DNA from 2 places in the Rahnella sp. Larv3_ips genome. Region 1 is predicted to be linked to the other one. Evidence: predicted binding sites of a transcription regulator. Region 1 holds the regulator's gene; the other holds the start of a gene.
The links. The regulator LexA, encoded in region 1, represses DNA repair genes until DNA is damaged. The targets are predictions, from matches to a motif close to TNCTGTATGTACATACAGNA.
Positions count from the first base shown of each region.

Region 2: the regulator LexA is predicted to act here: its motif matches at 5,895-5,914, upstream of umuD (translesion error-prone DNA polymerase V autoproteolytic subunit).

Region 1 is NZ_MJIB01000003.1:510,790-518,357, forward strand. It holds gene ED901_RS02360 (CsbD family protein) at 1-23, opposite strand, end outside; gene dinF (MATE family efflux transporter DinF) at 215-1,579, opposite strand; gene lexA (transcriptional repressor LexA) at 1,845-2,453, opposite strand; gene ED901_RS02375 (diacylglycerol kinase) at 2,573-2,941, opposite strand; gene plsB (glycerol-3-phosphate 1-O-acyltransferase PlsB) at 3,082-5,562, shown strand; gene ubiA (4-hydroxybenzoate octaprenyltransferase) at 5,658-6,524, opposite strand; gene ubiC (chorismate lyase) at 6,566-7,105, opposite strand; gene psiE (phosphate-starvation-inducible protein PsiE) at 7,196-7,568, opposite strand, start outside.
Region 2 is NZ_MJIB01000014.1:87,784-95,351, forward strand. It holds gene ED901_RS17080 (ABC transporter ATP-binding protein) at 1-23, shown strand, start outside; gene ED901_RS17085 (methyl-accepting chemotaxis protein) at 276-1,946, shown strand; gene ED901_RS17090 (YebG family protein) at 2,184-2,570, shown strand; gene ED901_RS17095 (M35 family metallo-endopeptidase) at 2,663-3,295, opposite strand; gene ED901_RS17100 (LysR family transcriptional regulator) at 3,638-4,531, shown strand; gene ED901_RS17105 (aldo/keto reductase) at 4,572-5,561, opposite strand; gene umuD (translesion error-prone DNA polymerase V autoproteolytic subunit) at 5,934-6,371, shown strand; gene umuC (translesion error-prone DNA polymerase V subunit UmuC) at 6,355-7,568, shown strand, end outside.

The DNA of each region.
Region 1 (7,568 bases):
CCGTCGGCTTGGTCCTTATTCATAAAATATCTCCTGTTACCTTAGGGTTGTGGAGCTGCGGATTACCGCTGCAGCTCGGGCTTAACACTTTAAAGGTTAGTAGAGAATTTCGATTTATCCTGCCATCGGAGGGATAAAAACCATTATTAGGATTATTCCAAAGCACGATATAACGGCAACCCGCGATTACCCACCGTTTGAAAAGCCCGCTAATTCAGTGAACTGACGATGAAAACCAGCTGTCGCGCTGCCAGTAGCGGTGCCATATCCAGCCCAGTGCAATACCACGTAATCCGAGGAACACCGTCAGCGCCAGCCAAAGCGCGTGGTTACCCAATATCGGCAAAGTGAACAGCGTCAGCCCGTACCCCAGCGCAGCAACCGCCATACTGTTACGCATATCCCTTCCGCGCGTGGCGCCGATAAACATCCCGTCGAGCAGGTAACACCACACCGCCACCAGCGGCAGAACAATCTGCCAGCCAAGATAACGATCGGCCAGCTGGCGCAGCTCCGGTAATGACGTCAGCGCATTGATAATCTGTTCACCGGTCAGCGCGTATATCAGTGCAAATGCCAGAGCGACCAGCCCGGCCTGACGGCATGCGGCACGCCAGACATTGAGCAATTTTTCGCGATTGCGGGCACCAAACGCCTCACCTGAATGGGCTTCAATGGCGTAAGCAAAACCGTCGAGCGCAAAAGCGGTGAAGGTCAGAAGATTCATCAACACGGCATTGACCGCCACAATCTGGCTGCCCAGACGCGCACCCAGAATGGTCAGTGAGGCAAAGCACAGCTGAAGAAGCAGTGAGCGCAGCATAATGTCGCGGTTAAGACTTAACAGCCGCCGCAGATCACCGCGCCAGGCAGAGGTTAACAGCGCAGGACTGATGCCCCGGCGCTGCATCACGCGCCAGACCAAAAACAATCCGATAAACAGCGTGAAATATTCTGAGCAGGCCGTGGCCGTGGCGGCACCACGGACATTCCAGCCAAGCCCTATCACCAGCCAAAGATCCAACACGATATTGAGCAGATTACCGGCAATCAGCAGCATTACCGGCCCACGCACGTACTGGATACCAAGCAGCCAACCCAAAATCACCAGATTTGCCAGAGACGCGGGGGCACTGTACCAGCGGATCTCCAGAAAAAGCCGCGCCTGTTCAAGCACAGACTGGCTCCCGCCGACGATGTGAAAAGCGCCTTCCATCAGGGGATGGCGGAAAAGCAAAATCACCACACCGGCGAGCACGGCCAGAAGAAAGGGTTGTACGAACGCGCGGGCCAGCAACAGGTTGTCTTGCGCACCGAGCGCCTGAGCGGTCATGCCGGTGGTACTCATGCGCAGAAAGAGCAGCATCATAAACAGGAAGGTGGTGATCATCGAACCGACCGCAACGCCGCCAAGATAGTCGGGGCTGTCGAGATGACCGATCACTGCCGTATCCACTAACCCCAGCAACGGCACGGTGATATTAGAAAAAATCATCGGTAGCGCGAGCATCCAGAGGGCTTTATCGGTCGGGCTCAAAAAGGTGTGTTTTAGCTTTTGCAGAAGGGAATGTTGTTGCATAGAGAATCTCATGCCGGAGGTTCGGGATATGCCTGTAAATGACATCGCCCCGAGAGGGGCGACGAGATGAAACGTTAAAGCTTAGCGGTATGTCAGAGGCGGCTCACGACCCGCAAATCAAAAACATGACCCTTTGGATCAACAATTTGACCCAGTCATTCGAGTTACATCAAGGCGGCAACTGAACGAACGCCGGGAGCATACGCAAGTATGTGACCAGGGTTCGGGAAGGCAGCCAACGCAGAGATAGCCCGAAGTACGAAGGTTAAATCCAGTCGCCGTTGCGAATGACGCCTACGGCCAACCCTTCAATACTGAAATTCTGCTCACGTAAATCCACCACGATAGGCTGGAACTCGCTGTTTTCCGGCAATAACTGCACCACGCTGCCCTGTTTTTTCAGGCGTTTCACGGTGACTTCATCATCAATACGGGCTACGACAACCTGACCATTACGCACGTCCTGCGTTTTATGAACAGCCAGTAAATCGCCGTCGAGGATACCGATATCACGCATCGACATACCGCTGACACGCAGCAGGAAATCGGCGCTCGGCTTAAACATCGCCGGATCAACCTGATAATGCCCTTCGATATGTTGCTGAGCGAGCAGAGGTTCACCGGCGGCAACGCGGCCGATCAGCGGTAAACCTTCTTCTTCTTCCATCAGCAGACGAATACCGCGTGACGCGCCGGAAACAATCTCGATCACGCCTTTACGTGCCAGCGCTTTCAGATGTTCTTCCGCAGCATTCGGGGAACGGAACCCAAGACGAGCGGCAATCTCCGCGCGGGTTGGTGGCATACCCGTGGTGGAGATATGATCGCGAATCAGGTCATAGACCTCTTGTTGTCTGGTCGTTAAAGCTTTCATTCCGCCCCCTGGTTGTTTATACAGTCTAGCTGTGAGTATATACAGCTAAACGGGCAATGAAAACCTAAGATTGAATAAAAACAGTGCATAAGCACGATTACTGGAAGACAGATTCCAAATCAGAACCATCGCGGCCAAAAGATGCTGACCCAGACAAAAATCGCCAATATGATGGTCAGCAGCACGGCAGCCGAGCCAATATCTTTTGCACGGCCAGAAAGAACGTGGAACTCAGGTCCGATGCGGTCAATCGCACATTCCACGGCGCTGTTGAGCAGTTCGACCACGCAAACCAGCACCACTGAGCCGATAAGTAAGATGCGTTCAATGCTGCTGACATCGAACCAGAAAGAGAGAAAAATTAACGGGATAGCAGCGCTGGCTTCCTGACGAAAGGCAGCTTCATTCTGCCACGCCGCTTTCAGCCCTTTCCATGAGTAACCGGCTGCTTTATAAATTCGGGTAAATCCAGTGACTTGGTTCGCCATTCTGTTACTGATCCTTGAGGGGTTGTCCTTCGGGTGTTTGATGCATTTTAGCGGTTTAATGGTATCTCATCACCACAGATCTCATTTGAGCTTTCTGGTATCCTTGCGGCGAAATGGCTAACAAGAGGCTTCACGTTTTTATGTCAGGTTGGCGTAGACTTTATTACACATTATTGAATTTACCGCTTTCGATGCTGGTAAAGAGCAAAGTCATACCTACAGATCCGGTTACCGAGTTGCACTTAGACCCGACGCGCCCGATCCTGTACGTATTACCTTATAACTCCAAAGCAGATTTGCTGACCCTGCGTGCGCAGTGTCTCGCCCAGAATTTGCCCGATCCCCTGATCCCGCTGGATATCGACGGAACGCTGCTGCCAAGCCACGTGTTTATCGCGGAAGGCCCGCGCGTGTTCTCGTATTACACGCCGAAGCAGGAATCCGTAAAGCTGTTCCATGACTATCTGGACCTGCACCGCAATAACCCGGAATTAGACATTCAGATGTTGCCGGTCTCGGTGATGTTCGGCCGGGCACCAGGCCGTGAAGGTCAGGACACGCCGCATCTGCGCGTGCTGAACGGGATCCAGAAATTCTTCGCCGTATTGTGGCTGGGCCGCGACAGCTTTGTCCGTTTCTCCAATACCGTTTCGTTGCGCTACATGGCGACCGAGCACGGGACGGATAAAACCATCGCACAGAAACTGGCCCGCGTGGCGCGTATGCACTTCTCCCGTCTGCGTCTGGCGGCCGTCGGTCCTCGTCTTCCTGCCCGTCAGGATTTGTTCAATAAGCTGCTGGCCTCTAAAGCCATCGAAAAAGCGATTGAAGACGAAGCGCGTAGCAAGAAAATTTCTCACGAAAAAGCCCAGCAAAACGCTATCGCACTGATGGAAGAAATTGCCGCAAACTTCTCTTATGAAGCCGTGCGCCTTTCTGACCGCGTGCTGAGCTGGACGTGGAACCGCCTGTATAAGGGCATCAACGTCAACAATGCCGAGCGCGTCCGCCAGTTAGCGCAAGACGGACAGGAAATCGTGTATGTGCCCTGCCACCGCAGCCACATGGATTACCTGCTGTTGTCTTACGTGCTTTATCACCAGGGGCTGGTGCCGCCGCACATTGCTGCCGGTATCAATCTGAATTTCTGGCCAGCCGGCCCGATTTTCCGCCGTCTGGGCGCGTTCTTCATTCGCCGTACCTTTAAAGGCAACAAACTGTATTCGACCGTTTTCCGCGAATATCTGGGCGAACTGTTTAGCCGGGGTTACTCGGTGGAATACTTTGTCGAAGGGGGCCGTTCACGCACCGGACGCCTGCTGGAGCCAAAAACAGGTACGCTGGCAATGACCATTCAGGCCATGCTGCGCGGCGGTTCACGTCCGATTACGTTAGTGCCGATTTACATCGGTTACGAGCACGTGATGGAAGTGGGCACTTACGCCAAAGAGTTGCGCGGCGCGACGAAAGAAAAAGAGAGCCTGACCCAGATGCTCAATGGCCTGCGTAAATTGCGCAACCTCGGCCAGGGTTATGTGAACTTCGGCGAGCCGCTGCATCTGACCACTTACCTGAACCAGAACGTACCAACCTGGCGTGAAGCGATCGACCCTATCGAAGCGCAACGTCCGAGCTGGCTGACGCCAACGGTGCAGGATCTGGCTGAGCAGATTATGGTGCGTATCAACAATTCAGCGGCGGCTAACGCCATGAACCTGTGTTGTACCGCGCTGCTGGCATCGCGTCAGCGCTCACTGACCCGCGAACAGCTGACCGAACAGATCGACTGTTATCTGCAATTGCTGCGCAATGTGCCGTATAACGCGGATTCGACCGTGCCTGATCTGACCGCTAATCAGTTGCTCGATCACGCGCTGAACATGAACAAGTTCCAGGTCGAAAAAGATAACATTGGCGACATCATCGTTCTGCCGCGGGAACAGGCCGTGCTGATGACGTATTACCGCAACAACATCCATCATATGCTGGTGTTGCCGTCGCTGATTTCGAGCATTGTGATGCACCATCGTCAGGTTAGCCGCGCGGAATTACTGCGTCAGGTTGAGCTGATTTATCCGATGCTGAAAGCTGAACTGTTTATGCATTTCGACAAAGCCGAACTGCCGCAGGTGCTGGATGTGCTGACGCTTGAGCTGGCACGTCAGCAGATTATTCATCTGGAAGATGATGAGTTATCGCTTAACCCGGCGCGTATCCGCACGCTGCAACTGCTGGCTGCGGGTGTGCGTGAAACGCTGCAACGTTATGCGATCACCTTCTCGCTGCTCACCACGAATCCCAGCATCAACCGTGGTGCGCTGGAAAAAGAGAGCCGGATTATGGCTCAGCGCCTGTCAGTGTTGCACGGCATCAATGCCCCTGAGTTCTTCGATAAAGCCGTCTTCTCGACGCTGGTCGGCACTCTGCGCGCAGAAGGCTATATCAGCGATAGCGGGGATGCGATTCAGGAACAAACGCGTGAGATTTACATCATGCTGAGTGACCTGATGACGCCGGATATCAAACTCACTATCGAGAGCGCCGGTATGCCTTCAGAGCTGCCACAGCCAACGGAACCTCCGGCTGAGCCTAAGATGGATGTGCGCGACACTGACCACTGATCGCCCGCAGTAACGCGATGAATGGCAGAAAACAAAACGCCCGGACTCTGTAAAAGTCCGGGCGTTTTTTTATGCGCGCTCTGCTGGCTGAAAACTTAGAAAGTGAACGCCTGAAGGCTCATCAGAATACCGAGGAACAGCACCAGGCCCACGTAGTTATTCTGGCGGAAGGCCAGAAAACAGGCGTCACGCTCACGTTTAGCAATCAACTTTTGCTGATGGACAAACAGCGCAGCGGCCAGCAGCAGCGACCAGTAGAATGGCGCGCCAAGCTCTGAAAGATGCCCGACAACGGCCATCAGAACCAGCGTCGCCAGTTGCAGCAATCCGATAATCAGCGTGTCAAAACGACCAAAGAGAATTGCCGTGGATTTCACACCGATCTTCACATCATCATCGCGATCAACCATCGCATATTGCGTGTCGTAGGCCACCGTCCAGCAGATATTCGCCAGGAACAATAACCAGCAGCTCAGCGGCAGCGTCTCACTGACGGCGGCGTACCCCATAGGGATCGCCCAGCCAAAAGCCGCACCCAATACAAACTGCGGTAAATGGCTGACACGCTTCATGAACGGATACACCCACGCCAGCGCCAGCCCGGCCAGAGATAACAATATCGTCATGCGGTTAAGCAGCAGAACCAGCAGGAAAGACACCAGCACCAGCCCGACAAACAACATTTTGGCCTGCGTACTGCTGATAGTCCCGCTCGGCAGCGGGCGGTTGGCAGTGCGTTTGACGTGGCCGTCGATTTTGCGATCGGCGTAATCATTCACCACACAGCCGGCGGCGCGCATGAAGAAGACCCCCAGCACAAACACCACGAGAATTTTAGCCGAAGGCATGCCGCCACCGGCCAGCCACAGCGCCCACAACGTCGGCCACAGCAGCAACAGCGAACCGATGGGCTTATCAATACGCATCAGACGGCAATAATCACGCCAGGTACCCTGCGGCATACTTGCGGACACTCTCTGTTCTCCTTGTTGATTAGTTTGGGTCATGTCCCGCTCACTTTGCCCTCTGGGCGGTGAACCGGCGAATCTGGCAGGAAGATTTCCGTCAGCAGCAGCGGTTTATCAGAAAGGCGCAGACGCGAGCGGCGCGCCCACAGATCGCCCTGCTCACTCTGTAACTGCCCGAGATGAATGTAATCACGGGTCAGATTATTGCCGCTAAACAGGTAGCGACCAAGCGGCACGGTGCCGAGATCAACCAGCGCCAAATCCGGCCCGGTCAGTGTCTCTTCGGGGATCACGGTGCGTCCGAGTAACCACGGCTCGGCATCACCGAACAACACAATTTCCCGAACCCAGTAACGGGCGCTTTCCGGGAGTTGCTGCGCTTCACTTTCGCCAAGCTCCGCGCGGGTCACAAAACACTCATTTTGAGGTTTAACGGTGACAGTAACACCCTGTTTTTCAAAGCGACGGGTCATGGATCCCATTTCCATCAGCCAGTCAGCAACATCCGCAGGGACATCTGTCGGGTCGTTAAACCAGTGAATCGGGGGTTGTGCAGGGGAATGGGAATCAGACATCAACGGCTCCGTAATGGAGGTATTCATACCTCCAATGAATTATCTGCCTCGTATTCTAACGCATGAATGCGAGGCAGTAATCGCATCATTTTACTCGCGGCGCAGACGCTCACTGTTGGCCAGGAACAGCGTCACAACCAGAACCAAAATCGCGCAGGCGTAAACCAGCGTGTCATAAGGACTTTTGTGGTCAACAATAATCAGGCGGATAATTGCCGTGATGCCGATATAAATAAAATAGCGCAACGGGAAATGATAGCCCGATGAAAAATACTTGATAATCAGCGCGATAAACTCGAAATAGAGGAAGTAAATGACAATCCCCTCTATCAGAAGATATGACGATGACTGATCGTTATTCACGAACAGTACCATTGCCAGATGATAGGTTTCGCGCCCGATAAAAATCATCAGGATCGCCGCCAGCCCTAATAAGAAAACGTTCAAAATTCGCTGCATGATG
Region 2 (7,568 bases), on a different contig from region 1:
GGTTTGCCAGCGTTATTCTCTGACCTTAATCCTCCTCACACATCCTCCCTCTTTGCAGGGGAGGATGTGACCCCGCTTTGTTCAGTAACGTTATAAATTCATTCACCTCTTTTTACACTTTCCATTCTGCTGTGCGCCTAAAGTTCCCCTTATTTCTACCGATAACCCCTCTGAATTAAATAAGATATTCGAAAGTAGTTTCGCTATGAAATCGTCAATATTTTGAATTATTTTTGATGGTATTTGTTTTTTATAGTCAGGAAATAAGGGAAAAAATGTTCAATTTTATCAGCAATATGAAGGTAGGCGCTCGTCTGGGCGCCGCCTTCGGTCTGGTTGTTTTGTTATTAATCATCGTCAGCGTTACCGCCATCACCAAAATAAGCAGCATTAACGACGCCGTAGAACAAATTATCGGCGATCGCTATGTCAAAGTGCGTCTGGCTTTTGATGTTCGTGACAGCGTCAATTCACAGATTAAATTCCTGCGCGGCATTGTTATTGATATTAAAAACCCTGAGCAAAATAAAAATCGTTATTTGCAGCTTGATAGCGCAACTCAGGAAACGAATTCCTCAATGAATAAAATTGCCGCGATCCAGAGCACGGTGACCGGGAAACAAAAAATTCAGGTGTTGCAAAAGGCCGGTGAAACGTTCGAAACCGCCAAGCAGGAGCTGATCGCACTGACCCGCGCCGGGGATGTGGACGGCGCCAACGAATACGTGTTGCGTAAACTGACCACCTCGCAAAATGCGTTCTTAGACCTGGCGAACGCGTTCGCGAATTCACAGGACCAACAACTGCGTGCCGAAGGCAAACAGGCCGTCGCAGAGGGCGCAACGGCCATTCAGCTGACGCTTATCTTCTCCGTCATCGCCGTTCTGCTGGCGATGATCATGGGCTATTTCCTCACCCGTTCCATTACCCGCCCGCTGGGCACGGCGGTGCAGGTGGCGGAAAGTGTCGCCGCCGGGGATCTGACCACGGACATCCGCGTGACCTCCACCGATGAAACCGGCCAGCTGATGCAGGGGCTGAAAAATATGAATGAAAACCTGCTCAGGATCGTCACCGAAGTGCGTTCGGGTACGCAGGCCATCAGCAGTGCGTCCAGTCAGATTGCAGCGGGTAACCTGGATCTCTCTTCCCGCACCGAACAGCAGGCCAGCTCGCTGGAAGAAACCGCGTCGGCCATGGAAGAAATGACCGCCACCGTGAAACAGAACGCCGACAACGCGCGTCAGGCGAATCAGCTTGCCGCGAAGGCGTCGCGTGTTGCCGTCGAAGGCGGGGAAGTGGTCGGGCAGGTGGTCAGCACGATGGAAGGCATTAACGTTTCCTCACGCAAAATTGTCGATATCATTTCTGTGATTGACGGCATCGCTTTCCAGACCAACATTCTGGCGCTGAACGCCGCGGTAGAAGCCGCCCGCGCGGGTGAGCAGGGGCGTGGATTTGCGGTGGTGGCCTCGGAAGTTCGCAACCTCGCGCAGCGCTCTGCCTCTGCGGCAAAAGAGATCAAAGTGCTGATCGACGATTCTGTGTCGAAAGTCGATAACGGCACGCAACTGGTGGCGAAAGCCGGTGCCACCATGGCGGAAGTGGTGTCCAGCGTGAAGAACGTGACGGATATCGTCGGTGAAATCTCTATCGCCAGCCATGAGCAAAGCACGGGGATCGAAGAGATCAACAAAGCCATCACCCAAATGGACGAAGTGACGCAGCAGAACGCCGCGTTAGTGCAGGAAGCCTCGTCGGCGGCGTATTCCCTGAACGAGCAGGCCGAGCGTCTGGCGGAGTCCATCAGCATCTTTAAAGTCAGTGCGGCGGGAGTGAACACACCGGTGCGTCAGACGCCGCCGTTGAAAAGATCGGCGCTGCTGTCTCACCGCATGAATTCTCCGCTGGACAAAGGTGATGAAGGTTCCTGGGAGACGTTTTAATTCCGGGTTGATCGTCTCTTTCCGATAAACCTCTGACGCCAGCCCACGGGCGTCAGAGGTTGCTCAGCCTCTGTTTCTTATTCCGATAGCCGCTTTTTCTCCCGCTGAAAACCTCTTTCATTGATCCCGCCGTATAATGCGCGCCATTAAAAATACGCATCAAAAATTTAAATGTATGATGTCAGCGTTACCCATTGTTGATATACTGTACATAATTACAGTATAAGGAGTGAAATCATGGCTGTTGAAACAAAATTTGTGGTGGTCAGAAAAGGTGAAGAAAAAATGACATTTGCCAATAAGAAAGAAGCAGACGCCTACGACAAAATGCTCGACATGGCAGATACTTTTACTGACTGGCTGTTACAGAGCAATATTGAAATCGACGAAGCGCTGGCGGAAACCATCGCCATGCACCTCGCCGAGCAGAAAGACGCCGTTCAGCACATCCTGCGCACCAGTAAACTGCCTGAAACGGAAAGTGCCCCGGCGAACGTCGCAGCTCAATCAGACGTGACGGAAGAGGCTGATGCACAAGACGAGCATACCGAAGACGCGCAAATGGAAGAACAGCCGGAAGAAGCGGTAAAAACCAAAAAGGTACGCGCCGTCAAAGCGGCCTGATGACCTGACGATAACGCCCTGATCGCGGTTTCCCGCTGTCAGGGCGTTTTTGCGTGGGCAGGCGGGCGACGCGCACTGACACCGGGATCGGATCAGGAACACATCTCTATACAGAAACCATAATTGTCCGCGTTATGTAACGCGTATTGCGGATCTTTATCGCGTAAGTTTTTTGCCTCGTGGGCATATTTCTCGGCAGAGTAGTTGCCCGTTTTCCGGTTGGTGCCAATCACCAGATGAGAAAGCTCGTGTGCCAACGCAATAATCTGCACGCCGTTGTTATTCCGGTTTTTCATCAGATATTTCACCCGGTCATTGGTCTGTGCGGTACAGAATTTCCTGGTTAAATAAATGGCGGGAACACGTAAAGGATCATCGAGACGCCGGGAATAAGTATACGCAATCGCGGTGGGAATATTGGCAAGGGGATCAAAAGCAATCGTCAATGGCTTGGTTGAATTAACGAAGTTCTGTAATAACGTCAGCCTGGCCAGAAGTTCCGGTGACGACTCCATGTGTTTTCCAAACCAGCTTTGTCGCGCCCAGCGCGCTCTGGCGGTATCCTGAGTGCAATATTGCAGGCCTGCCACCACCGCATTCCATGCCTGCATAATCACTTCCCGCGGGGCGATATGTTCAATGACATCGTGGGTAATATGAGGAGTCATAAAAACCTTAATTATGTGAAGCGATCCCGCCTCGTTATCTGAATGGACGAGTAGCATACCTTTTTATTCAGGCTGTTATTAGCCGGGCGGAGTTAATTCGTTATTCCGGAGGGCGTTATTTCATAATGATTTTCCAGGCTGGCGGAAATAAGCTAATAAGTATTTATGCCATCAATTGTTTTTAATTCATATATTCTAATTTCAAATGTATTTTTTCATTATTACGGGCGCGGCATCACGGCAATGCTTTTTCGCGCTCACCCGGCCTCTGTGGGTAAACCCACGAAAATCCTCATAAAAAACAAGCATAACATCGCCCTGCGGGGGTAAACTGTCTGCGTTCATGAACTGACTTCATGAGTGCCACCTTCTGCCGCCATGCTTTTTAAGGAATACGCCATGCTAAAAGAAAACTTCAATGAGCTTCAGGTCTTTCTGGTCGTTGCCAGAGAGAGAAGTTTTACCAAAGCAGCGGGTAAACTGGGCGTCTCGCAGTCAGCGTTAAGCCATGCGATTAAAGGGCTGGAAGAGCGGTTAAACCTTCGTCTTCTCACCCGTACCACCCGCAGCGTCGCCCCGACGGAAGCGGGAGAGAGCATTATTGCCTGTCTTGAGCCACGCCTTGCCGATCTTGAGCAGGAACTTGACACCCTTCTTCAGAGCAACCGCGCCCCGTCCGGCAATATCAGGATTTCTGCGGGTGAACATGCCGCCCAAACTCTGCTGTGGCCAAAGCTAAAACCGTTCTTGTGGGAATACCCGGAAATTAATGTCGAACTGGTGGTCGATAACGGCTTCGTAAATATCGTCGATGGCCGGTTCGATGCCGGGGTTCGTCTGGGCGAGAGTGTGGATAAGGACATGGTGGCGGTCAAAATGGGGGGAGACATGCGCATGGTGGTGGTCGGCGCACCGTCGTATTTCAGCGATTACGGCACCCCGCGTACGCCGCATGAATTGCAGGATCACCGGTGTATTAACATGCGGCTGCCTACTGCCGGAGGCATATATCACTGGGAGTTTGAAAAAGAGGGCAAGCCGTTGCGCGTGAGGGTCGAAGGGCAGCTGATTTTCAATCATCTGGCTGAAAGAATTGATGCCGTGTTGTCCGGATTTGGTATTGCCTGTGTGCCGGAAGATTTGGTGGCAGAAGCGGTTAAATCGGGAGCCCTGATCCAGATCCTCGACGAATGGTGCCCGTCATTCCCGGGCTATTACCTGTATTACCCGAGCCGCAAGCAGCACCCACCGGCTTTCGCACTGATGATTGATGCGCTGCGTTACAAAGAATGAATGACCGGCGGAATCTGCGAGAAACCGCCGGTCAGATGGCTTAACGCCCGACCCGCGCCTGCAATGCCGCCGGATAGCGCTCGCCGGTAATGTTGACCGAGTCCAGAGCCTGCGAGATTTTTTGCAAATCATCCGGTGAGAGCACCACGTCGGCTGCGGCCATGTTCTCTTCCAGACGATGCAGCTTAGTGGTGCCGGGGATAGGAACAATCCACGGTTTTTGCGCCAGTAACCAGGCCAGTGCAATTTGCGCGGAGGTAACGTGTTTTTCTGCCGCCAGTCCGGACAGCAAGACCGTCAGGTGTTCATTGGCCTCAAGCGCTTCAGCGGCAAAACGTGGCACTATGCTGCGGAAATCATCCTCGCCAAAGGTGGTACCCGTTTTGATGGCCCCGGTCAAAAAGCCTTTCCCTAACGGGCTGAACGGCACGAAGCCAATGCCCAGTTCTTCAAGCGTCGGTAAAATCTCTTGCTCAGGCTGACGCCACCACATGGAGTATTCACTTTGCAGTGCCGTCACCGGCTGAACCGCATGAGCCCGGCGAATGGTTTCAACACCCGCTTCGGACAACCCGAAATGCTTCACTTTCCCTTCGGCAATCAGGTCTTTTACCGCCCCAGCCACCTCTTCAATCGGTACGTCAGGATCGACACGGTGCTGATAAAGCAGATCGATAACATCCGTTTTCAACCGACGCAGTGAACCTTCAACCGCCTGACGAATATGCTCCGGGCGGCTGTTTAAATTCTGCTGTTTATTATCGTCGCCAAAGGTGAAGCCAAACTTGGTTGCAATAACGACCCGGTCGCGAAACGGTTTTAAGGCTTCCCCGACGACATCTTCATTCAGATAAGGGCCATACACTTCGGCGGTATCAAAAAATGTCACGCCGCGCTCAACGGCGGCACGGATTAACGCGACAGCCTCGCGGGTATCTGTCGCCGGGCCGTAGCCGTGGCTCAACCCCATACACCCCAGGCCGAGCGCTGAGACTTCAAGCCCTGAATTACCGAGATAGCGTTTTTGCATTGTTCAGTTCCTCACGATTTAGGTGAATCACAGGCGATGACATATCGCGGTGATGAATGAAGAGTAGCGTTAATCCATTAATAAATAATGGCGTGTAAACGGATAGACTCTATGAACTGAGTTCATGAATAGGGCGTTCAGCTGACAATAACGTCATGCCGGGCACGCATGGCTGAGACTACATGGCGTCTGCCAGAGCAGGGTGCGGAAAGCGTTGCTATGCGAAAAAGGCGCTGATTATCTTTTTAGTGAGATCAAGCTGATAGTCTTGCGAACGAGAGGAGCGGGGGTTTATCCACGCCGGGAGCATTGATCTGAAAATCTCATCAACTATACTGTATATAAACACAGTAATTGATGTGAGAACCCCTTATGATGCTTTACAAGATAGCCACGCGGCAGCAAAAAACGAATATTCCTTTGTATTTAAACAATATTTCAGCAGGTTTCCCCAGCCCGGCTGCCGACTATGTGGAGAAAGGGATCGATCTGGTGGCACATCTGATCGCCCATCCTTCCTCTACGTATGTGCTTAAGGTGTCCGGGGATTCTATGCGGGACGCGGCGATTATCGATGGTTCCATGCTGCTGGTCGATTTCAGCCTCAAGCCTGCCCACAATGATATTGTTGTGGCCAGCCTCGATGGGGAATTCACCGTCAAAAGGCTGATGCTTCATCCTTTTCCTCATCTGCGCGCTGAAAATCCGGCTTATGCGCCGATCCCTCTGAATGAGGACCGAGAAGTCGAGATTGTCGGCGTGGTGACAACTGTTATCAGCATGATGCATCGCAATGTACGCACTCGCTGATGTGAACTCGTTTTACGCGAGCTGCGAAGTGGCCTGGCGGCCCGATCTGCAAGGCAGACCCGTCGTGGTGCTTTCCAACAATGACGGCTGCGTGATCGCACTGTCTGCGGAAGCGAAAGCGCTCAACATAAAAATGGGCGCGCCATACTTCAAACAAAAAGCCATTTTTCAGCAACATAACGTGGTGGTGTTCAGCAGTAACTATGAACTTTACGGAGATATGAGCCAGCGCGTGATGGATACGCTCGAGCAGATCTGTCCACAGATTGAAATTTATAGCATTGATGAAGCCTTTCTCGATCTTCGCGAGTTACCTCACAACACGGATTTGCACGCATTTGGCAAAAAGATACGGCAGACCGTGGGGCAGCATACCCGCCTGAAGATCGGCGTCGGCATCGCGCCGACCAAAACGCTGGCAAAACTCGCCAATTATGCTGCCAAAAAGTGGACTCAGTCCGAGGGCGTGATTGATCTGTCTGATCCCGCACGCCAGCGTAAACTGATGGCGCTTCTGCCCGTTGACGAGGTGTGGGGCATCGGGCGAAGGACATCAAAAAAACTGCATGATGCCGGTATCGATAAAGCCCTCAAACTGGCCGAATGCGACCTGGGATACATCAGGAAAAACTTTAGCGTGGTGATGGAAAGGACCGTGCGTGAACTGCGCGGAGAACCCTGTCTCGGATTTGAAGAATTTGCACCGGCTAAACAGCAAATTGTGTGTTCGCGCTCTTTCGGCACTCGGGTCAGCGCCTATCAGGAGATGCGCGAAGCCATCTGTTTTCACGCCAGCCGCGCGGCTGAAAAACTGCGTGGCGAGCATCAGTTTTGCCGGCAAATCTGCGTATTTATTAAAACCAGCCCTTTCGACAACGGCGGCATTTATTACGGCAACCTCGCCAATACCCGGCTGATGACGCCGACGCAGGATACCCGCGACATTATCTCAGCGGCGTTACGCTGCCTGGATAACGTCTGGAAAGAGGGCTACCGCTACCAAAAAGCGGGCGTGATGCTGGGTGACTTTTTCAGCCAGGGTGTGGCCCAGCTGCATTTGTTCGATGAGTCTCCGCCCCGGCCCAACAGCGATGCACTGATGACACTTTTTGATGACATCAATAAGAAAAGCAAAGGCACGCTGTGGTTTGCCGGGCAGGGCACCGACCGGCGCTGGCAGATGAAGCGCGACATGCT